4 regions of the Shinella sp. NM-101 genome follow, and region 3 is predicted to be linked to each of the others. Evidence: riboswitches for the same ligand, from Rfam matches in the RefSeq annotation. Region 3 holds a riboswitch; each other region holds the start of a gene.
The links. A riboswitch is a leader RNA that binds a small molecule or an ion and turns the genes downstream of it on or off. The one in region 3 is predicted to bind cobalamin.

Region 1 (5,523 bases), on a different contig from region 3:
CGCGCCCGCCGCATCCGCCGTCTTCATGTAGCCGAAGAGATTGGCGGCCGCTTCGGCAAGGTTGCCGCTGGGGCTGAGGTCGAGCACCAGCGCGGCCTCGCCTTCTCCGGGAAGCGGCGTGCCGCCGAAACGGATCAGCGCCTCACCGGGTTTCACGTCGCCGGCATCGAGGCGCACCGGGGCGTCGGGCGCATAGTGCGAGGCCAGCATGCCGGGCGCCTCGATCGTTGCGCCCGCCTTGTCGCCGCGCGTGACCGGGCGGCCGATGACGCGCTCGACGTCTGCGGCGTCGAGCCCGCCGGGCCGCAAGAGCCGGATCGTCTCCCCCTCGACCTTGAGGATCGTGGATTCGAGGCCGACGGTCGTGGGGCCGCCGTCGAGCACCAGTTCCAGCCGGTCACCGAAATCCTCGGCGACATGGCGGGCGGTGGTGGGGCTGATGCGGCCGGAGGTGTTGGCGCTGGGGGCTGCGAGCGGCCGGCCGAAGGCGGCGATCAGGCGGCCTGCGATGCCGGTCGGCACGCGGATGCCGACCGTGTCGAGGCCGGCGCGTGCCAGCGGATGGATGGGACTTTCCGGTCGGATCGGCACGATCAGCGTCAGCGGGCCGGGCCAGAAGGCCTCGGCGATCCGGCGCGACAGCGGGTCGAAGACCGCGTGCCTTTCCGCCATGGCAAGATCGGCCATGTGGCAGATCAGCGGATTGAAGCGCGGCCGGCCCTTCATTTCATAGATGCGGGTTATGGCCAGCGGATCGGTGGCGTCGGCGGCAAGGCCGTAGACCGTCTCGGTGGGAATGGCGACGGGCACGCCGCGCGCGAGCGTCTCCACGGCGCGTGCCAGCGCGGCCTCGCCATCCGTCCGGGTATCCACGATATCCGCCATGTCGTCCTTCCGTCTTTCTGCTTCCTTTACAGGGCTTTGGCCGTGGCTGCCAAGACCGCGCGGTTGCCTAAAATTCGAGCGACCGGGTTAGAGGGGCCGAAAGAGCCGCCTGTTATACGGGGGCCAACAGTCCCGCACGCAGGTCCCCATCATGACTCACAGAAAATCCTCGAAAACCGACATCGCCTTGCGGATCGCGATGGCGATGAAGCAGATGGGCATTGACGGCCTGCCGCGCAATTACGAACTGGTCTACGAGGCCTATGCCGGCAGCAATCCGGATCTCGTGCGCGACTTCATCGCGCTCGGCAAATACAAGTCGCAGGCCGCCCTCGACGAACTCGGCCGCAAATACCTGCCCCACCAGCACGAGGCGAGCGTGCTGCAGCGTTCGGCGGGCGCGCTCAGCAGCGAGATGAGCAACTTCATGCACCTGCTCAGCCAGGAGCGCTCCTCGCTCAACGACTACGGCCGCCTGATCGGCGAGGCCTCGCAGGTCATCCGCGATGCCGGACGCCTTGGCGAAGGCGCGCTCGGCAGCTCGCTCGAGGCGCTGCAGCGGGCGACCGAGCAGCGCGTCAACCATGCGGCGGAAATGGCGGAGAAGGTCGCGGCGCAGACCGCCGCCATGGAAAGCATCCAGAAGGAGATGGTGGAGTTCGAGGCGACGAAGTTCATCGACCCGCCGACCAGGCTCGGCAACCGCCGCGCCTTCAACAAGGCGCTCGCCCGCGTCTACGCCAATCCGCAGATGCCGCTGCTGTGCGGCGTGGCGATTGCGGAGGTCGATGCCGAGCGGCGGTTCTCGCCCGGCCAGATCGAGGCGCTGTCGGACCATCTCGTCACCTTCTATGGCGGCCTCATCCGCCAGGCCTTCCCGGCGCAGGACCTTGCCGTGCGCTTCGACGGCCTGCGTTTCGGTTTCCTGTTCAACACCGCGGACGAGGGCGAGGTAACGCGCCTTGTCGATCTCCTGCGCGCGGCCTTCCAGGCGGTGCCGCTGCGTGATCCGCGCACCGGCCGCAATCTCGGCAATCTCACGCTTTCCACCGGCGTGTGCATGACGGACCGGGCCGACAGCGCGCTCGACCTTTCGTCCGCCTGCGAACGGGCGCTGGCGGAGGCGAAGGCGGCGGGGGGCGACCAGATCGTCGTCTACGGCCGCGGCGACGAGGTGCCGGCCGGCAAGGAGTGGATGCTCTACAAGGCTTCGTGAGCCCGCGTCAGAGCGCCTCGATGGCCCTGCGCAGGGTTTCGTTGCGCGCACCGAGCATCAGCACGTTCTTCATGGCGAGCTTCGGGTCGTCCGTGCGGAAGATGACGCCGTTGCCGCGCACCGTCCGGTCGATCGTCAGGCGCCCTTCATCTTCCGCCGGCGCGATGGCGACGGCGAAATACATGCGTCCCGGCTTTTGCGAAATGCCGGCGAAGAACTGTTCCCCGTCGCCGATCTCGGCGAGGAAATTGGCCATGTAGAAGGCCCATTGCACATTGTCGAACTCCGCAAAGCGCGAATTGGCAACCGTGATGTGGCAGTAGCCGAGATGCGGCGTCCCGGCGAGCGTGCGGTGGAAGATCAGCTTCGGGAACTGGATCGAACGGTGGAAGCCGTTGATGCGCTCGTGGGTGACGTTGCCCGCCCGCTCCAGCTTGCGGCCCGTCCGCTCGGCCACCTCCTGGTAGCTGAGATAGCGCTTCTCGTTCGGGCTCCAGCTAAAATTGCGCTCGATGCGGCCGGTGCGCAGGAATTCCGTATGAACGGCGGAGCGCGGCGGGTTCGCGCGCTTGAACGCCACGGCGTCGTAGTATCGGAATTTCGTCTGCTGCACGCTTCGACACCCCGTCCTCGCGCCCGGATTGCCGGAAAGCTTATGAAAACGTCGTTAAGCATTCCTTTCCGTGCGGCTGCCTTCTTTTGCGCGTCACAATCATGGTCGCAATATGACAAGAGACTGATCGCGGATGCGGGCGTGCCGAAAGAATGGGCGGCCTGCCGTGAAAATCGGCATATGTAGTTGAGTTAAGTGGAGAAAACCGGATTCTATCTGTGCTCCATGCTCCGTCTTGACTGTCGTCAAATCAGAATGGCATGTCGTTTTCCGACATGCCGCGCCGCCGCGCTTGCGGTTAGATGGAGACACTCAAGGTGCTGCCCCCGCAGGGGGGTGGAGAATTGGGAAGCCGGTTGAAGTCCGGCGCTGCCCCCGCAACGGTGTTGGAGCAAGGTGCAGCAGCGGCCACTGGACGGGAGGTCTGGGAAGGCGTTGCACCGGTCAGGCAAGGCACGACCCTCGAAGCCGTCCGGCTTCGAAAAGGGAACGGCCCGGCAGGACGCTCCTCAGCCCGGAAACCAGCCTGGAGAAACGATCGTGACTGGCTGCGGCGGGCGGCCGGGAAGCGTGCAGCCCGTGCGGTCTTCCGCCCGGATGCCGTCTCCTCCCGTGCGCCTCGGCCCAAATCTGGATTAGTTGAGGATCCGCCATGGACATCAGCAGCGACGTGCTCCGCAAGCTCAAGAACCGGCGCGAGGGCTACAGCCTCGAGCAGGCCTTCTATATCGACCCCGACCACTACAAGCTCGACCTCGAGACGATCTGGTATCGCGACTGGCTGTTCATCGGCCATGACTGCGAGATCCCGAAGGCCGGCAACTTCTTCACCGTGCAGGTCGGCGATTATCCCGTCGTCATCACCCGCGACCGTTCGGGCACCGTCCGCGCGCTGCACAATTCCTGCCGCCATCGCGGTTCGCGCGTGTGCACGCAGCACAAGGGCACCTCGGCCAAGCTCGTCTGTCCCTACCACCAGTGGACCTACGAGCTCGACGGCTCTCTGCTCTTTGCCCGCCACATGGCGGCGGATTTCGACAAGACGCAGCACAGCTTGAAGCAGATCCACTGCGAGACCGTCGGCGGCTACATCTTCATCTGCCTCGCCGACGAGGCGCCCGACTTTTCCGCCTTCCGTTCGACGGCTGAGCCTTATCTCGCCCGCCACCGCCTCGGAGAGACGAAGGTCGCCTTCGAGAGCACGATCATCGAGAAGGGCAACTGGAAGCTCGTCTGGGAGAACAACCGCGAGTGCTACCACTGCGCCGCAAACCACCCGGAGCTCTGCCGCACCTATCCGGAAGCGCCGAGCGCGACCGGCGTGCAAGGGGCGAAGGACGATCCGGTCATCGCCGCGCATTGGGCGAAGTGCGAGGCCGCGGGCCTGCCGAGCGAATTCCGCATCTCGCCGACCGGCCAGTTCCGCGCTGCCCGCATGCCGCTCATCCAGGATGCGGAGAGCTACACCATGTCCGGCGCGCGCGCGGTGCAGCGCCCGCTCTCCAACGACATGCTGGAAAGCCATGTCGGCACGCTGCTGCTCTTCCACTATCCGACGACGTGGAACCACGTCCTCGCCGACCACGCCATCACCTTCCGCGTGCTGCCGCTCGGCCCGGAACTGACGCAGGTCACGACGAAGTGGCTCGTCAACAAGGATGCGGTCGAGGGCGTCGACTACCGTCTCGACGAACTCACCCATGTCTGGACCGAGACCAACGACCAGGACCGCCGGATCGTCGAGGAAAATGCCTTCGGCATCCGCTCGCCCGCCTACCAGCCCGGCCCCTATTCGGCCGAGGACGAGGGCGGCGTCATGCAGTTCGTCGAATGGTACTCGAACTTCATGATCGAGCGGCTCGACGGCGCCAAGAAGCCGCTTACCAAGGTCGCGTGACATGACGGTCGTCAGCCATTTCCACCATTTCGACGAACTCAATCCCTGGCACGACCGCCACAACCTGCTGGAGTGCATCGCCGTCACCGTGGAAACGGCTGATGTGATGACCTTCACCTTCAGCTCCGACCAGAAGAACTGGTTCCGGTATCTGCCGGGCCAGTTCGTCACGCTGGAGCTGCCGGTGTCGGAGGACGATCCGGTCATGCGCACCTACACGCTGTCCTCCTCGCCATCGCGCCCGTTCTCGGTCGCGGTGACGGTGAAGGCGCAGAAGAACTCCATCGGCACGCGCTGGATGTTCGACAACCTGCGCCCCGGCATGAAGCTGAAGGCCTTCGGGCCGCTCGGCGACTTCTCCTTCGTGCGTTATCCCGCGGAGAAGTATCTCTTCATCTCCGCCGGCTCGGGCGTCACGCCGATGATGTCGATGACGCGCTGGATGGCCGATTGCGCGCCGCAGTCCGACGTCGCCTTCGTCACCTGCGCGCGCAAGCCGGAGGACCTGCTGTTCAAGGGCGAGCTCGAATGTCTTGCCGCCCAGATGCCGAACCTTGCGCTCGGCTTCGTCGTCGAGGGCCACAATCCGCGCGACGGCTGGCATGGCCTTCGCGGCCGCATCGACGCGGCGCGCCTTTCGCTGCTCGCCCCGGATTTCCGGGACCGCACCGTCTTCTGCTGCGGTCCGGAACCGTTCATGCGCGGTGTGCGCGACATGCTGAAGGTCTGCGGCTTCAACATGGACCGCTATCACGAGGAGAGCTTCCAGCCGTCGAGCGCCCCCGCGCCGGAGGAAATCGCCATACGTGCCGGCGCCGGCGAGCAGGAGGTCGATGCCGATGCCGTCGCGACCGTCAGCTTCACCATGGCCGGCAAGGAGGGCAAGTGCCCGCCCGGCCAGACGATCCTGCA
Region 2 (5,523 bases), on a different contig from region 3:
CGGCCGGATAGTAGACGCGGCCGATCTTGCCCTCTTTCCGGATCTCGATCTTCGAGACGATCGGGTGGATCGAGGAGGTCGAGTGGTTGATGTAGGAGATCGAGCCGGTCGGCGGCACGGCCTGGAGGTTCTGGTTGTAGAGCCCGCCTTCCATGACAGCGGCCTTCAGCGCGCGCCAGTCCTCCTGGGTCGGGATGTCGATGCCCGCCGCATCGAAAAGGGCCTTGACCCTCTCCGTCGCCGGCAGCCATTCCCGCTCGGTGTACTTGTCGAAATATTCGCCGGAGGCGTATTTCGAGTTCTCGAAGCCCTTGAAGCTCTTTGCCTTCTCCACCGCCAGCCGGTTGGAAGCGCGGACGGCGTGGTAGGTCACCGTGTAGAAGTAGATATTGGTGAAATCGACACCCTCTTGCGAACCATAGAAGATGCGCTCGCGGGCGAGATATCCGTGCAGGTTCATCTGGCCGAGGCCGATGGCGTGGCTGTCGTCGTTGCCCTTCTCGATCGAGGGGACCGAGGAGATGTGGCTCATCTCCGAGACCGCCGTCAGCGCGCGGATCGAGGTCTCGATGGTCTGGCCGAAATCGGGGCTGTCCATCGCGGCGGCGATGTTGAGCGAACCGAGGTTGCAGGAGATGTCCTTGCCCATCTTCGCATAGGAGAGGTCGTCGTTGAACTCGCTCGCCTCGCTCACCTGGAGGATCTCTGAGCAGAGATTGCTCATGGAGATGCGGCCGGCGATGGGGTTTTCCCGGTTCACCGTGTCCTCGAACATGATGTAGGGATAGCCGCTCTCGAACTGGATCTCGGCGATGACCTGGAAGAAGTCGCGCGCCTTGATCTTCTTCTTGCGGATGCGCCCGTCCTCGACCATCTCGCGGTACTTCTCGCTCACCGAGATCTCGGTGAAGGGCACGCCGTAGACGCGCTCCACGTCATGCGGCGAGAACAGGTACATGTCCTCGTTGTTCCTGGCGAGCTCGAAGGTGATGTCGGGGATGACGACGCCGAGGGAGAGCGTCTTGATGCGGATCTTCTCGTCGGCATTCTCGCGCTTGGTGTCGAGGAAGCGCATGATGTCGGGATGATGGGCGTGGAGGTAGACCGCGCCCGCCCCCTGCCGCGCGCCGAGCTGGTTGGCATAGGAGAAACTGTCCTCCAGCAGCTTCATCACGGGGATGACGCCGGACGACTGGTTCTCGATCTGCTTGATCGGCGCGCCCATCTCGCGAAGGTTCGTCAGCGACAGCGCGACGCCGCCGCCGCGCTTGGAAAGCTGCAGGGCCGAATTGATCGAGCGGCCGATGCTCTCCATGTTGTCCTCGACGCGCAGCAGGAAGCAGGAGACGAGCTCGCCGCGCTGCTTCTTGCCGGCGTTGAGGAAGGTGGGCGTCGCCGGCTGGAAGCGGCCGGAGATGATCTCGTCGACGAGCTCGCGGGCAAGCTGCTCGCTGCCGCGCGCCAGCGCCAGCGCCACCATGCAGACCCGGTCCTCGTAGCGCTCCAGGTAGCGCTTTCCGTCGAAGGTCTTCAGCGTATAGGACGTGTAGTACTTGAACGCGCCGAGAAAGGTGGGAAAGCGGAATTTCCTGTCATAGGCGTGGTCGAAGAGATCGCGCACGAAATTGAAGGAATACTGGTCCAGCACCTCCTGCTCGTAATAACCCTCGGTCACCAGGTAATCGAGCTTCTCCCTGAGGTTATGGAAGAAGACCGTGTTCTGGTTGACGTGCTGGAGGAAATATTGCTTGGCGGCCTGCCGGTCCTTGTCGAGCTGGATCTTCCCCTCGTCGTCGTAGAGGTTCAGCATCGCGTTCAGCGCGTGGTAATCCAGCGCCGTGATTTCCGGGGCCTTCGCCGGCTTGTCTGCCACGGGGTGAGGAAACGCGTGAGGCGTTTTTTCGCTCGCGTCCCGGGGCGTCGGGGTGTTCATCGTGTCCAAAATCGTTCCAGTCCCTGTCTGACGTTGTCGACGTCCTCCTTCGTGCCGAGCAGCTCGAAACGGTAGAGGAACGGCACCGCGCACTTCGCGGAAATGATGTTGCCCGCGACGGCGTATCCGGTGCCGAAATTGGTGTTGCCGGCCGCGATGACGCCGCGGATCAGGCTTCTGTTGCGCGGATTGTTGAGGAAGCGGATGACGGGCCTCGGCACCGCCCCCTTCTGGCCGCCCCCGCCATAGGTCGGCGAGACCAGCACGAAGGGGTCCTCGACCTCCGGCGACTCCTCCGCCGCATCGACCGGCAGGCGCAGGGCCTTGACCCCGAGCTTTTCGACGAAGCGGCGGGTGTTTTCCGAACGGCTGGAGAAGTAGACGAGCCCGGCCATCATGCGCCCCTCAGGCGAGCGCGCTGATCATGTCCGGCCGGAAGCCGGCCCAATGGCGCTCGCCGGCGATGACGACGGGAACCTGGCGATAGCCGAGGCCCTGCACGAGCGCGAAGGCATCGGCGTCCTCGGACACGTCGACGACTCGGTAATCGATACCCTGGCGGTCGAGCGCGCGGGTGGTCGCGGTGCACTGGACGCAGGCGGGCTTGGAATAGACGGTGATGGACATGGTTTTCCTCGTGGTCTGGGAATTGGGCATGGGAGATCGTCCGGCCATCCGCCGATGGCCGTCCGAGACGTCGGACATGAGATGGACGGCCGTGTACCGACGGCCGGGCACAGGGGCGCTGCTACTCGCGCGGATACGCTGGAAACGTGATCGACATGGACTTCACCCCGAAGCAGTTACGCGGGGCACCAGGGAAAACGACGGGCGGCATCATTCCGCACCGACCACTCGCCTGCCGGACTCCCCGCCCGTGGACGTTGATGCGCGAGGCAGGTCTCCTGGCTTGCGGGTCGCCACATCCGTCCGCCTTCCCAAGGCATTTGCGCCCCAGTGGCTCATCGAACGAATGCTCGCCGCTTACAGTTGCGGGGGCAGCTCCGGATTGTCGCGGCCATCATGGCCGCCCCGGATTCCCGTCTTAGCCTTCGATCCTCTCGAATCGAAGGAACCTCGAACACAAGATATAGTAGACGAGGTAAAAAATGCGTCAATGGCTATGGCAGGTTATCAACGGATTCATGACATTCGGCCGGCGGCGGCGCGGGCAGGCCCGCCGGTCCGCCTGCGGGCGACTTTGCGCCGGCACAAAGAGCGGCGGGCCGGAGCACGGCATGATGGCGGCGTCAAAAGGATCGTTCCATGGCGGATGCGCAGCCCGGCCACACATATCGCCGCACGGATGCGCTGCCGAATGGACAGGCTGCAGGAGGCACCATGACCGAACCGTCCCTCGCCGCTGCCGACATCGGCCGGCTGGAAGCGCTTCATAAAGACCTGCTCGATCTCTGCCTGCGCCTCGAGGAGGCGGCAGGAGAGCCCGGGATCGTCAGCGAACTGCGGGACCTCGCCGAGGCGATCCCGCCCCTCCTCAGGGCGGTTCACGACCTGGAGGAGCGCCTGCTCTTTCCCGATTTCGACCGCAATGCCGGCTCCTGCTTCGCGGCCCTGACGATCGAGCGGCTGAAGGCGGAGCACCGCTATGACAGGCTGGCCGCGGAGGAACTGTCGCTGACGCTGAAGGCGGTCGCGGAGGAGCGTTGCGCGCTCTCCCCGGATACCGTTGCCCGCATGATCGGCGGCTTCCAGGAAAGCCTGCGCCGCCATGTCTTTTCCGAGCAGGTGCTGCTGGAGGCGCTGCTCTCCGCCAAGGCGGACGTGCGCGAGGTCTTCGCCTGAGCCTTCCGCTCAGGCGTGCCCCATCGCCGCGTTCCGCCCGCGCGACACCCAGGCCGCGCCTTCCTGCTGGTGCAGGAAGCCGTTTGAGAAGGGCACGCCCGGATAGACGGATGCCAGTTCCGCGATCGCCTCCGCACCATCCATCCGGCCGTCGAGCACGGCGCGATAGAGGTTGGCCACGGCCACCATGTCGCAGTCCTGCGGCGACAGGCGGACGCGGCAAAGGCCCGCCTCGGCCAGCGGCGCGAGGTCGTCGACCAGCACGGCGCAACTGCTCGACATGGTCTGCACGCCGTTCAGCACGAGGAAGGACTGCCTGTCGAGCGTGCGCAGCGGCAGGCCGTCCGGCTCCTCGCCGCAGATGAACTGGCAATTGTCCTTCGTCAGCCCCTTGGAGCGCGCATGGGCGCAGCGGGCGGAGATGGCGAGCGGCATGCGGCCGAAGGCGAAGAGCTCGAAGGAAAAGCCGGGCATGGCGGCCAGCATCTCGCGGATCGAGGCGGCCGGCAGTTCCGGCGGCAGACAGATGTTCTGCGCCCCGCGCGCGGCAAGCATGCGCGCCGTGGCGGCATTGTAGACATTGACCAGCGGGCCGATGGAATGCGGCCTGCCCTTGAGGAGGCCGAGGGCGGAAAGGTCGTTGGCCTCGACCGGATGGACGCTGTCGCGGATGAGATCGCGGACGTGCCGGCTTTCCCGCTCCAGCGTCACCATGGCGAGCGTCGAGAGCGTCACCCTCTTTCCGGCCGCCTCCAGCCGTTCGATCACCTCGGCGACGTGCGGCTCGCTGAAATGCTGGCGCTTGGAGCAGACCGTCTCGCCGAGCGTGACATGCTCCACCGGCGCCTCGTCGGCGATGCGGAAATAGAAGTCGCGCCATTTCGGCCCGTCCCAGAGGAAATAGACCGGCCCGAGGCTGAGGGCGGGATTTGCTGTCGTCGTCATGCTCTTTCCTATCGCCAGCGCTTGTCGTAGGCGCCCGTGGTGGTGCGCTGGCCCTCGCTCATGGCGCGAAGCCTTGCAACGAGCGCCGCGCGCTCGGCCGGCGCCGCATCGAGCGCCTTCTTCAGCGAGGACACGACCTCCGCGACATAAGCCTTGCCGCGCTGGCGTCCCTCGATCTTCAGCGCCGAGACGCCGGCGGCGCGCAATGCGTCGATCTCGTCGATGACGTCGAGCGAGACCGGGTCCTCGAAGGCGTAGCCCTCGACGTCGCCGATCTCGAAGCGTCCCTTGCAGAGCGTCGGATAGCCGGAGGCCTCGCCGGGGCCGAATCGGTTGATCGTGTAGGCGCCGAGCTCGGAGACGAGGTCCGGGCCGTCCTGCCGGTAGCGCACATGGCTTGCGGGCGAGCAGACGCCGTTCATGTTGGGCGACTTGCCGGTGGCGTAGGAGGAGAGCGAGCAGCGCCCCTCCGCCATGACGCAGAGCCCGCCGAAGGCAAAGACCTCGACTTCGCAGTCGATCTGCCGCGTCAGCCGCGCGATGTCCTGCACGGTGAGGACGCGCGGCAGCACGACGCGCTTTGCGCCGAAGGCCTCGATGAGGAAGCGGATGGCGTCGGCATTGGAGGCCGAGGCCTGCACGGAAACATGCAGCCGCTGCTCAGGGTACTTTTCCGCGACATAGGCCATCAGGCCGAAATCGGCGAGGATCAGCGCATCGGCGCCGAGCGCCACCGCGTCGTCCGCCGCGCGATACCACAGCGCCTCGTCGCCCGCCCGCATGAAGGTGTTGAGCGCGACGAAGGTGAGGACGCGCTTGCTGTGGGCGAGCGCGATGGACTG
Region 3 (5,523 bases):
CGCGAGGATGACCTGTCGGGGCAGGGGCATCTGTCCGCCGCCGGCGTCGTCTTCCTTGTTCTGGTGGCGCTCCAGCGGCTGCTGCGCCAGCGCGGCGACACGCGCGCGGGAAGCTTCGATCTGCTCTCCATGCTCGATCTCGTTGCGCTCTCGACGGTCTGCGACGTCGTTCCGCTGAAGGGGCTGAACCGCGCCTATGTGGTCAAGGGCCTCGTCGCCGCGCGCCATCTCGGCAATGCCGGCCTGACGGCGCTGCTCAAGCAGGCCGGCATCGGCGGGCCGGTGACGCCCTATCATCTCGGCTTCCTCGTCGGCCCGCGCATCAATGCCGGCGGACGCATCGGCGATGCCGCCCTTGGCAGCCGCCTCCTGACCATCGACGAGCCGGGCGAGGCCGAGCGAATCGCAAAGCAGCTCGACGAGCTCAACCGCGAGCGGCAGGCCATGGAAGTCGCCATGCTCGCCGAGGCCGAGGCCGAGGCGCAGGCGGAATACGGTACCGGCGAAAGCGCCGCGGTGATCCTGACGGCCCGCGAGGGCTGGCATCCCGGCGTCGTCGGCCTGCTCGCCTCGCGGCTGAAGGACCGCTTCCGCCGCCCGGCCTTCGCCATCGCCTTCGACCCCTCGGGCAAGGGCACCGGCTCCGGCCGCTCGATCAGCGGCTTCGATCTCGGCCGCATGGTGCGCGCTGCCGTGGAGGAGGGCATCCTCGTCAAGGGCGGCGGCCATGCCATGGCGGCGGGCCTGACGGTGGAGCGGAGCAATCTCGGCCGGCTGCGCAGCTTCTTCGAGGAGCGCGCGGAGCGTGCCGTGCGCGAACTGGTGGCCGTGGAGACGCTGAAGATCGACGGTGCGCTCAGCGCCAGCGGCGCAACGCTCGCGCTCGCCGACCAGCTCGAACAGGCTGGCCCCTATGGCTCCGGCCATCCGCAGCCGATCTTCGCGCTGCCGGCGCATCGCGTGCGCGACGTGCGCCCCGTCGGCGTCAATCATCTGCGCGTCAGCCTCGAAGGCCCCGACGGCGGACGGCTCGACGCCATGGCCTTCCGCGCCGCGGAAGCCGATCTCGGCCTCTTCCTGATGAAGGAGCGCGGGCAGGCGGTGCATCTGGCCGGCACGCTTTCCGCCGATAGCTGGCAGGGCAACCGGCGCATCCAGTTCCGCGTGATCGACGCCGCCAAGGCGTTCTGACCGGCTTGCCGGTCGATGACGCATTCAGGAAAACGGGTGAGGGCGGTTTCCGGCCCGGCAGGCCTGCCGCCTGACGGCGGGCCGCGGCGCAACCCCGCGATCCGGTTGCCGATTTCATCGCGCATCCGCTATTCCCGGTGCACGGGCCCGCATGAACGACAATATCCGATCGCGACATGCAAACGGTTTTCCGGATTTTCATGTGATTGATTTTATCGATTAATTATCCCGATTACGGCACCTTGCCGGCCGCCGGGCCGCTGCTGATACTGCGCTGCATCGAAAACGTTTTACGGTTGAAGAAGCATGGCGCAGGCTGCGGACGCTCTAATCGATAGTGCAAATGATGGAATCGCCCGCTTGATCGTCGAGCACCGCAAGGGGCATGGCCTTGCCCGGCCGTTCTACCAGGATCCGGAGATATACCGGCGCGATATGGAGCGGGTCTTTCGCCGCCACTGGCACTGTCTCGCCCATGAGAGCGTCATTCCAGAGGTCAATGACTTCGAGGTCTTCCGCATCGATACCGAGCAGGTGATTCTCACGCGCGCGCCGGATGGGTCGGTTCATGCGATGCTCAACGTCTGTCGCCACCGCGGCGCGGAGGTCTGCACGAAACAGAAGGGCAATGCGCGGGTCTTCGTCTGTCCGTACCATGCCTGGACCTACGGCAACGATGGCAGCCTCAAGGCGGCCCGGCTGATGCCGAAGGATTTCAGGCGCGAGGACCACGGGCTGAAGACGCTGCATGTCCGCGTCGTCGAAGGGCTCGTCTTCATCTCCTTCGCCGAAGAGCCGCTCGACTTTTCCGAGGTGGAGAACCTGCTGCACGCGACCTGCGGCCAATACGGCTGGGCGGGTGCCAGGGTCGCGCATCGCGAGACCTATCCGGTCGCCGCCAACTGGAAGCTGGCGGTGGAGAACTATGTGGAATGCTACCATTGCGGCCCCGCGCATCCGGAATATTCGCAGACCCATGCGCTGGAACAGCCATTGCACATGATCGAGGCGCTGAACGAGGCGATGGAGGCGCGCACCTGCGCGCTCGGCATCGAGGTCGGCTCCGGCAATCACTGGCAGACCTCGCGCGAGGGCCGCGAGGCGATCCATGCCTTCCGCTATGCGCTCTATGACGGCGTGCAGAGCGGCAGCGAGGACGGCAGGGCGGTCGCGCCATTGATGGGCCGATTCACCGATTTCGACGGCGGGGTCACCTCCATCCATCTTGGCGGCACGACATTCCTCGTCTGCTATCCCGACCACGGCATGATCTATCGCTTCATCCCGAAGACGGCGGAAAGCTGCGAGATGGAACTGATCTGGCTGGTCGACGGCAATGCGCAGGAGGGCAGGGACTACGATCTCGGGAAGCTCACCTGGCTCTGGAAGGTCACGACGGCGGAGGACAAGGCGATCATCGAGCACACCGCCCGCGGCGTGCAGTCGCACTATTTCGTGCCCGGCCCCATCGCGCCGATGGAGCACAACGAACTGCGCTACATCGAGTGGTATCTCGACGAGATCGGCCGCGCGTGAGAGCGGTGCTCCGCGATCAGTAAAATAAATAAAGACATAAAGATTTCTTTATATCTGTTGACAATCCCTCCGTTATGATCAGAACTGTGCCCCGTCATGGTTCCCTGGAGCGGCATTATCCGTCCCAGGGCTAAGAGGGAATCCGGTGCGTCGATCCGTCGGCAATGCCGGGGCTGCCCCCGCAACTGTAAACGGCGAGCCGCTGTCCACCGATGTCACTGAGGCCAAGGCCTTGGGAAGACGGACAGGGTGACGACCCGTGAGCCAGGAGACCTGCCAAGACGAAATAACGTCCACGGGCGGGGTGTCCCGGTGGTTGCTGCAGTTCGCCTGAAACGGCGATGCCTGCTCGCGTCCGCTTTACCCATGCCCCCTGAAACCTATGGGGTATGTCAATGTCCAAGCAAACTCTCCCGGTCGCCTCCCTCGGCTTCCCGCGCATCGGTCGCCACCGCGAGCTGAAATTCGCTCTCGAAGGCCACTGGGCCGGCAGGATCGCCGAAAGCGACCTTCTCGAAACGGCCCGCAGGCTGCGCGCCGAAAACTGGGCGCTCCAGCGCGACCAGGGCATCACGAAGATTCCCTCCAACGATTTCTCCCTCTACGACCATGTGCTCGACACGGCCGTGATGGTCGGCGCAATCCCGGCCGCCTACGGCTGGACGGGCGGCGAGGTGCCGCTGTCGATCTACTTCGCGATGGCGCGCGGCAGTCAGGGCGACGGCCGCGCCGACTGCGGCCATGCGCACCACGCGCAGGGCGTGCCGGCGCTCGAAATGACCAAGTGGTTCGACACGAACTATCACTACATGGTCCCTGAGGTCGGCGAGGATCAGGCCTTCACGCTCACCGCGCAGAAGCCGGTCGATCATTTCCTGGAGGCCAAGGCGCTCGGCATTCATACGCGCCCGGTCGTGCTCGGTCCGGTGACCTTCCTCAAGCTCTCGAAGGCCCGGCCCTCGACCTTCAAGCCGCTCGATCTCCTGGCAAGGCTGCTGCCGGTCTACGAGGAGCTCTTCCGCCGGCTGGAGGCCGCCGGCGCCGACTGGGTGCAGGTCGACGAACCCGTCCTGGCGCTCGACCTGACGGAAGGCGAGCGCCATGCCTTCAAGCTCGCCTATGAGGCGCTTGCCAGGTCCGCGCCGGGCCTGAAGGTGATGCTGGCGACCTATTTCGGCGCGCTGGCCGACAATCTGGAAGCGGTCGCCGCGCTCCCCGTCGCCGGTCTCCACGTCGATCTGGTGCGAGCGCCGGAGCAACTCGAACCCGTCGCAAAGGCGATGGGGGCCGATCGGGTCCTGTCGCTCGGCGTCATCGACGGGCGCAACATCTGGAAGGCGGACCTTGCGGCGATCCTTGGCCGGCTGGCGCCGGTCGTTTCCGCGCGCGCCGCGGGTGCGGTCGAGGTTGCCGCCTCATGCCCGCTGCTGCATGTGCCGATCGACCTCGAACTGGAAACGGCGCTCGATGCGGACCTCAAGTCCTGGCTTTCCTTTGCCACGCAGAAGCTGGGCGAGCTTTCGGCGATCGGCAGGGGGCTCGCCGAAGGGGAGGACGCGGTGAGGCAGGCTGTCGATGGTGCATCGAGGGCCATCGCCGCCCGCGCCGCCTCGCTGAAGGTGACCGACCCGCTCGTCCAGGGCCGCATCGCCGGCATCGACGAGGGCATGAAGGCGCGCGGCAGCGCATTCGAAACGCGCCGCAAGGTCCAGGCGGCGGCGATCCGGCTGCCGCTCTTCCCGACGACGACGATCGGCTCCTTCCCGCAGACGGGCGACGTCCGCAAGGCCCGTTCCGCCCATGCCAAGGGCGCGCTCAGCTACAAGGACTACGAGGCGTTCCTGCAGAAGGAAACGGAAGCGGCGATCCGCTGGCAGGAGGAGATCGGCCTCGACGTGCTGGTGCACGGCGAATTCGAGCGCAACGACATGGTGCAGTATTTCGGCGAGCAGCTCGCGGGCTTCGCCTTCACGCAGCATGCCTGGGTGCAGAGCTACGGTTCGCGCTATGTCCGCCCGCCGATCATCTTCGGCGACGTCTCGCGGCCGAACCCGATGACGGTGCGCTGGTGGCAATATGCGCAGTCGCTGACCGGAAAGCCGGTCAAGGGCATGCTGACCGGCCCGGTGACGATCCTCAACTGGTCGTTCGTTCGCGACGACATTCCGCGCAGCGAGACCTGCCGGCAGATCGCGCTCGCCATCCGCGACGAGGTGGTCGACCTTGAAAAGGCCGGCGCTAAGATGATCCAGATCGACGAGGCGGCGCTGCGCGAGGGCCTGCCGCTCCGCCACCGGGACTGGCAGCACTACCTCGGCTGGGCGGTCGAATGCTTCCGCCTGTGCGCCAGCGGTGTCGCGGACGTAACGCAGATCCACACCCACATGTGCTACTCGGAGTTCAACGACATCATCTCGGCCATCGCCGCCATGGATGCCGACGTCATCTCCATCGAGACGTCGCGCTCGAAGATGGAACTGCTCGATGCGTTCCGCGATTTCGACTATCCGAATGAGATCGGTCCCGGCGTCTACGACATCCACTCGCCGCGCGTGCCCGACGTGGGTGAGATGACCGGCCTCCTGTCGCTCGCCCGCAAGCGCCTTCACGATCGCCAGCTCTGGGTCAATCCCGATTGCGGCCTGAAGACCCGCAAGTGGGACGAGGTCCGGCCGGCGCTCGTCAACATGGTGGCCGCGGCCGGCGAACTGCGCAAGGTAGCGCAGTGAGCGCGGGCGAACAGACCTTCGCGGCGCCGGGAGAAATCCCGGCGCCGTCGAGCCGCCTGCTGGACCT
Region 4 (5,523 bases), on a different contig from region 3:
CTGGAGAACGCCATGCTCTGGCTGCGGGGCGCGGCCGGTGCGTGACGCGCTTCGGCCCGCCTCGTCGCGGTTCCTCGCCACGAAGGCACAGGCGCGCCAGCCATCGCAGACCGTTTTCGTCTTCGCCGGTGGGCCGGTCGCTGAGGCAATCCGGTTCGAGTAAGCCTTGCCTTACGTTTTGACCGCGGCGAGGAATGCCGGCCTTTGATCTCGGCGGGTCGCTGCCGAATGCCTTGATGCTCAACCGCCGGATCCGAGCGGCAGCCCGGGAAGAGGTGCAACATGCCCAGAATCGCTCTCATAACCACCGGCGGGACGATCGCCTCGCGGGCGGATTCCGCCACGGGGCATGTCACCGCGCAGCTTCGCGGCGAGGCGCTCCGCACGGGACTGCACGATCCCCTGGACGGCTTCGATCTGGTGGTGGACGACTTAATGACAACCGGCAGCTATGCCCTGACGCTTGGCGATGCGTTCAGGCTCGCCCGAAGAATCTCGTCCCACCTCGCCGATCCCGCGGTGGATGGCGTCGTGGTCACCCACGGGACGGACACGATGGAGGAGAGCGCCTATATGGCCGACCTGCTCGTTGACGGCGACAAGCCCGTCGTGTTCACCGGCGCCCAGCGCGCCGCCGACGCGCCGGACAGCGACGGCCCGCGCAACATCGCGGACGCCGTGCGGGTGGCCGGCGCTCCGGGCACGCGCGGCCTCGGCACGCTCCTGTGCTTCGAGCAGGAATTCCACGCCGCGCGCGACGTGACGAAGTCTCACACATCGCGCGTCGACACGTTCGTGTCCGGCGAGCACGGCAAGCTCGGCGAGGTCGACGGGGACACCGTGATCGTGCACCGACGCCCCAACCTCGCCGGCACGATCTCAACGGACCGCGTCGAGGAAGACGTCGAGATCGTCAAGCTGGGGATCGGGACCACGGACCGCTCCATCCGCCTTGCCGCCGCAGCCGGCGTGAAGGGGATCGTCATCGAGGGTTTCGGCCGGGGGAATGCGACCCCGCCGGTGACCGCAGCGGCGATAGAGCTCGTCGGCCAGGGCATTCCGGTCGTCATGACCAGCCGTTGCCAGCGGGGGCGCGTGAAGCCGATCTACGGCAATGGCGGCGGACGGACGCTCGCCGAAGGCGGCGTCATCTTCGCGGGTGACCTCAGCGCCCAGAAGGCCCGCATCCTCCTGTCCGTGCTGCTAGGCAGCGGCATGCCGATGGCGGAGATCCGGCGGCAGGTCGAACGGTTCGGGATGTAAGAAGCTCCGCAGCCTGCTGGCGATGAAACGCCGCCTTCGACTGCGGAGCGGTAAGGAAGGCACCGGCCAGCCTTGCCGGCCGGTGCCCGATCATGCCGTCAGGCTGCCTTCAGCAGGTCGCCATGCGGGTCGAGCACGAACTTCGTCGCCGCTCCCTGGTCGAAGCTCTCGTAGCCCTGGACCGCGTCGTCGAGCGCGATGATCTTCGCGTTGACGATGTCGGCGATCGGCAGGCGGTCGTGCAGGATCGCCTGCATGAGCTGGCGATTGTACTTCAGCACGGGCGTCTGGCCGGTGTGGAAGGACTGCGCCTTCGCCCAGCCGAGGCCGAAGCGCAGCGCCAAGCTGCCGTGCTTGGCCGCGTCGTCCACGGCACCCGGATCCTCGGTGACATAGAGGCCGGGGATGCCGATGGAGCCCGCGGCGCGGGTGATCTCCATCATCTGGTTGAGGACGATGGCCGGCTGCTCGCCGCCGGCATGGCCGCGCGCCTCGAAACCGACGGCATCGATGGCGCTGTCGACCTCGTTGGTGCCGATAACATCGGCGATCATGTCGCCGAGCCGGTCGCTCCTGGAAAGGTCGATCGGCTCGAAGCCGACCCTGGCGGCATGCGCCAGGCGGTCCTTGTTGAAATCGCCGATCATGACGACCGCCGCGCCGAGGATGCGGGCGGAAGCGGCAGCCGCGAGGCCGACCGGACCGGCACCGGCCACATAGACCGTCGAGCCGACGCCGACGCCCGCCCTGACCGCGCCGTGGAAGCCGGTCGGCAGGATGTCCGACAGCATGGTGAGGTCGCGGATCTTCGCCATCGCCTTGTCGCGGTCGGGGAACTTCAGCAGGTTGAAGTCGGCATAGGGGATCGTCACGTAGCGCGCCTGCCCGCCGATCCAGCCGCCCATGTCGACATAGCCGTAGGCGCCGCCGGCGCGCGACGGGTTCACGGTGAGGCAGACGCCGGTATCCTGCGACTTGCAGCAGCGGCAGCGCCCGCAGGCCACGTTGAATGGCACCGAGACGATGTCGCCGACCTCCAGCATCTCGACGTCGATGCCCTTTTCGATGACCTCGCCCGTGATCTCGTGCCCGAGCACGAGACCCGGCATCGCCGTCGTGCGCCCGCGCACCATGTGCTGGTCGGAGCCGCAGATGTTGGTCGAGATCACCTTGAGGATGACCCCGTGCTCGATGCGCCGGCCATCCGGCGCCTCCAGCTTCGGGTCGTCGATGTCGCGCACCTCGACCTTGCCGGGCCGCATGTAGACGACGCCTCTGTTCCTGCTCATAGTCTGTCTCCTCCTGGGTTGAAGCCGTCCTGCCCGCTCCTCGGCAGGCAGGATCGCGATCGCAACGTTTGCGAGCCGCCGGACGGCGGTGCGCATCGTTTCCCGACGACGGGTGGAGAGAGGAAGGAACGGAGCGATTGCAAGACAACGCCGTTCGCCTCTCGATCGCCCACCGCAATCGGCCGAGTCTTTGCTTCAAGGCTGGTTTCCGGGCTTCGGAACCGTCCCTCGAGGACACTCTCGACGCCTTCCCGGCCGGGCGGCCAGTGGCATTCGTCGAGATTTCGTTCCGCTACCGTTGCGGGGGCAGCGCCGGCATCGCACCGGCTTCCCAATTATCCATGCCGAGGCTTTCGGCATGGCACCCTGAATGGCCCAGCATTCCACTTATCGTCCGCAATGACCCGCGAGATAACGACATCGCCGGCACCCTGAACGACAGCTTCCATCCGCTGCATCGACGCATTCGCGCAGCCTGGCGAAGCCGGACTGCGATATTCCCGGGCTTGCGGGCGACATGGCCGGCGTCCATCACCGCCCCGGCAGGAACAAAGCCCAGCGCCTCTCGTTAGCGATCCATCCTCGCAATGAAAGACAGAACCGATGGACACCGTTCCTGCAAGCCGTCTACCCACCTGTCCCCTCTCCGTTACGATCAACGGCACGCCCTATACGCTGGATGTCCATCCCTGGACGACACTCCTCGACCTCCTGCGCAGCGACCTCGAACTGACCGGTACCAAGAAGGGATGCGACCATGGCCAGTGCGGCGCCTGCACCGTCGTCATCGACGGGCAGCGCATGAATGCCTGCCTCAAGCTTGCCGTCACCCTTTCCGGGGCTGCGATCACCACCGTGGAAGGTCTTGGCACGCCGGAAAGGATGCATCCGGTGCAGAAGGCATTCGTCGAGCATGATGCCTTCCAGTGCGGCTACTGCACGCCGGGCCAGATCTGTTCCACCATCGGGCTCCTGAATGAAGGCCATGCCCACACGCGCGACGACATCCGCGAATTGATGAGCGGCAATCTCTGTCGGTGCGGCGCCTATACCAACATCGCCGACGCCATCGAGGATGTGCTTTCGAGCCGGGCTTCCTGGCGGGAGGCGGCGGAATGAAACCCTTTGCCTATACCCGCGCCGAAACCGTCGCGGATGCCGTGGCCGCGCTTGCCGCCAGCCCGCAGGCGCAGTTCCTGGCCGGCGGCACCAACCTTGTCGACCTCATGAAATACGACGTGGCGCACCCGGACGCGATCGTCGATATCAATTCCCTTCCCCTGAAGGAGATCGAGGCGCTTGCCGATGGCGGCCTGCGCATCGGCGCGCTGGCGAGCAATTCCGCCGTCGCCTACGATGCCCGGATCGAGGCGCGCTTTCCCCTGCTTGCAAGCGCCATCCTCGCCGGCGCCTCGCCGCAGTTGCGCAACGCCGCGACGACCGGCGGCAACCTGCTGCAGCGGACCCGCTGCCCCTATTTCTACGACCCGTCCACCCCCTGCAACAAGCGCGAGCCGGGCAGCGACTGCGCGGCCATCGGCGGCCTTACCCGCATGCACGCCATCCTCGGGGCCAGCGACAAATGCATTGCCGTGCATCCCTCCGACATGTGCGTGGCGCTCGCGGCGCTGGACGCCACGGTGGAAGTGGTAGGGCCCGACAGCGCACGGGACATCGCCTTTACCGATTTCCATCGGTTGCCGGGGGATGAGCCGCACCGCGACAATATTCTTGAGCGCGGCGAACTCGTCACGGGCATCCGTCTGGAGGCCAACCATTTTGCCGGTCACTACTCCTATCTGAAGCTGCGCGATCGCCTGTCCTATGCCTTCGCGCTGGTATCGGTCGCCGCTGCGATGGAAATCGCCGACCGACGCATCATCGACCTGCGCGTCGCGCTCGGCGGCGTGGCGCACAAGCCCTGGCGCGATCCGCTCGCCGAGGCGGAATTTGCAGGCGCGCCGGCGGCGGACGAGACATTCCGGCAGGTGGCCGACCGCCTGCTCCTCGATGCCCGGGGCCAGGGCGGCAACGACTTCAAGATTCCCCTCGCCCGACGGGCGATCGTCCGCGCCTTGCGGCAGGCGGCCAGCGGCATGCCGCAGAGCCAGACGACCAAGGCAATCCAATAGGAGGCAAGAATGCTCGACCGTTCCAGAATCGTCGGCCTGCCGATCTCCCGCATCGATGGACCGCTCAAGGTGACCGGGCAGGCCAGATATGCGGCGGAGCATTTCGAGCCCGGAATGCTCTTCGGCCACGCGGCGCTCGCCACCGTTGCCACCGGCCGCATCATCGCGCTCGACGTGCGCGCGGCGGAGCGCGTGCCGGGCGTGGTCAAGATCTATACCCACGAGAACCGGCCGAAAACCGCCTATCGGGACAGCAAGTGGAAGGATGCCGTGGCGCTGCCCGGCCATCCGTTCCGCCCGCTGGAGAACGACCGCGTGCTGTTCGACGGCCAGCCTGTCGCCTTCGTGGTCGCAGAGACGCCGGAGGCCGCGCGTGACGCCGCCGCCCTGATCCACGCGCACTACGCGGCCGAAAGGCCGCACACGGACATCCTCGCCGAACGGCACGACAGCTACGAGCCGCCGGTCGCCCGCATGAAGCAGCTCCTGCCTCCGCCCCCGCGCGGCGACGCCGAGGCCGCCTTTGCCGCGGCACCGCACAAGGTCTCCGCCGATTATCTGCTCTCGGGCGAGCATCACAACCCGATGGAGCTGTTCGCGGCCACCGTGCGCTTCGAGGATGACGGCGTGCTGACGATCCACGACAAGACGCAGGGCTCGCAGAACAGCCGCGACTATGTCTGCGGCGTATTCGGCCTCGACCCCGACAAGGTGATCGTGAAGAACGACTTCGTCGGCGGCGCCTTCGGCCAGGCGCTGCGGCCGAAGCATCACCTCTTCCTGGCCGTGATGGCGAGCCTCGACCTCAGCCGGTCGATGAAGGTGGAGATGACCCGGCG

Region 1: it holds a riboswitch for cobalamin, as region 3 does, so the genes downstream of both, L0976_RS04685 (aromatic ring-hydroxylating dioxygenase subunit alpha) here and metE (5-methyltetrahydropteroyltriglutamate--homocysteine S-methyltransferase) in region 3, are expected to answer to the same signal.
Region 2: it holds a riboswitch for cobalamin, as region 3 does, so the genes downstream of both, nrdH (glutaredoxin-like protein NrdH) here and metE (5-methyltetrahydropteroyltriglutamate--homocysteine S-methyltransferase) in region 3, are expected to answer to the same signal.
Region 4: it holds a riboswitch for cobalamin, as region 3 does, so the genes downstream of both, fdhA (formaldehyde dehydrogenase, glutathione-independent) here and metE (5-methyltetrahydropteroyltriglutamate--homocysteine S-methyltransferase) in region 3, are expected to answer to the same signal.

Annotation. Positions count from the first base shown of each region.
Region 1 is NZ_JACBFT010000002.1:173,002-178,524, forward strand. Features, by position in the region: gene L0976_RS04670 (L-threonylcarbamoyladenylate synthase) at 1-885, opposite strand, end outside; gene L0976_RS04675 (diguanylate cyclase domain-containing protein) at 1,037-2,101, shown strand; gene L0976_RS04680 (DUF6656 family protein) at 2,109-2,714, opposite strand; cobalamin riboswitch at 3,013-3,259, shown strand; gene L0976_RS04685 (aromatic ring-hydroxylating dioxygenase subunit alpha) at 3,367-4,611, shown strand; gene L0976_RS04690 (hybrid-cluster NAD(P)-dependent oxidoreductase) at 4,613-5,523, shown strand, end outside.
Region 2 is NZ_JACBFT010000007.1:44,022-49,544, forward strand. Features, by position in the region: gene nrdE (class 1b ribonucleoside-diphosphate reductase subunit alpha) at 1-1,933, opposite strand, end outside; gene nrdI (class Ib ribonucleoside-diphosphate reductase assembly flavoprotein NrdI) at 1,930-2,328, opposite strand; gene nrdH (glutaredoxin-like protein NrdH) at 2,339-2,560, opposite strand; cobalamin riboswitch at 2,811-3,028, opposite strand; gene L0976_RS14705 (hemerythrin domain-containing protein) at 3,275-3,736, shown strand; gene L0976_RS14710 (U32 family peptidase) at 3,746-4,681, opposite strand; gene L0976_RS14715 (peptidase U32 family protein) at 4,690-5,523, opposite strand, start outside.
Region 3 is NZ_JACBFT010000010.1:78,479-84,001, reverse strand. Features, by position in the region: gene recJ (single-stranded-DNA-specific exonuclease RecJ) at 1-1,191, shown strand, start outside; gene L0976_RS18750 (aromatic ring-hydroxylating dioxygenase subunit alpha) at 1,498-2,727, shown strand; cobalamin riboswitch at 2,808-3,023, shown strand; gene metE (5-methyltetrahydropteroyltriglutamate--homocysteine S-methyltransferase) at 3,123-5,456, shown strand; gene L0976_RS18740 (acyl-CoA thioesterase) at 5,453-5,523, shown strand, end outside.
Region 4 is NZ_JACBFT010000003.1:114,092-119,614, reverse strand. Features, by position in the region: gene L0976_RS07620 (GntR family transcriptional regulator) at 1-45, shown strand, start outside; gene L0976_RS07615 (asparaginase) at 283-1,263, shown strand; gene fdhA (formaldehyde dehydrogenase, glutathione-independent) at 1,362-2,552, opposite strand; cobalamin riboswitch at 2,734-2,936, opposite strand; gene L0976_RS07605 ((2Fe-2S)-binding protein) at 3,156-3,671, shown strand; gene L0976_RS07600 (xanthine dehydrogenase family protein subunit M) at 3,668-4,684, shown strand; gene L0976_RS07595 (xanthine dehydrogenase family protein molybdopterin-binding subunit) at 4,694-5,523, shown strand, end outside.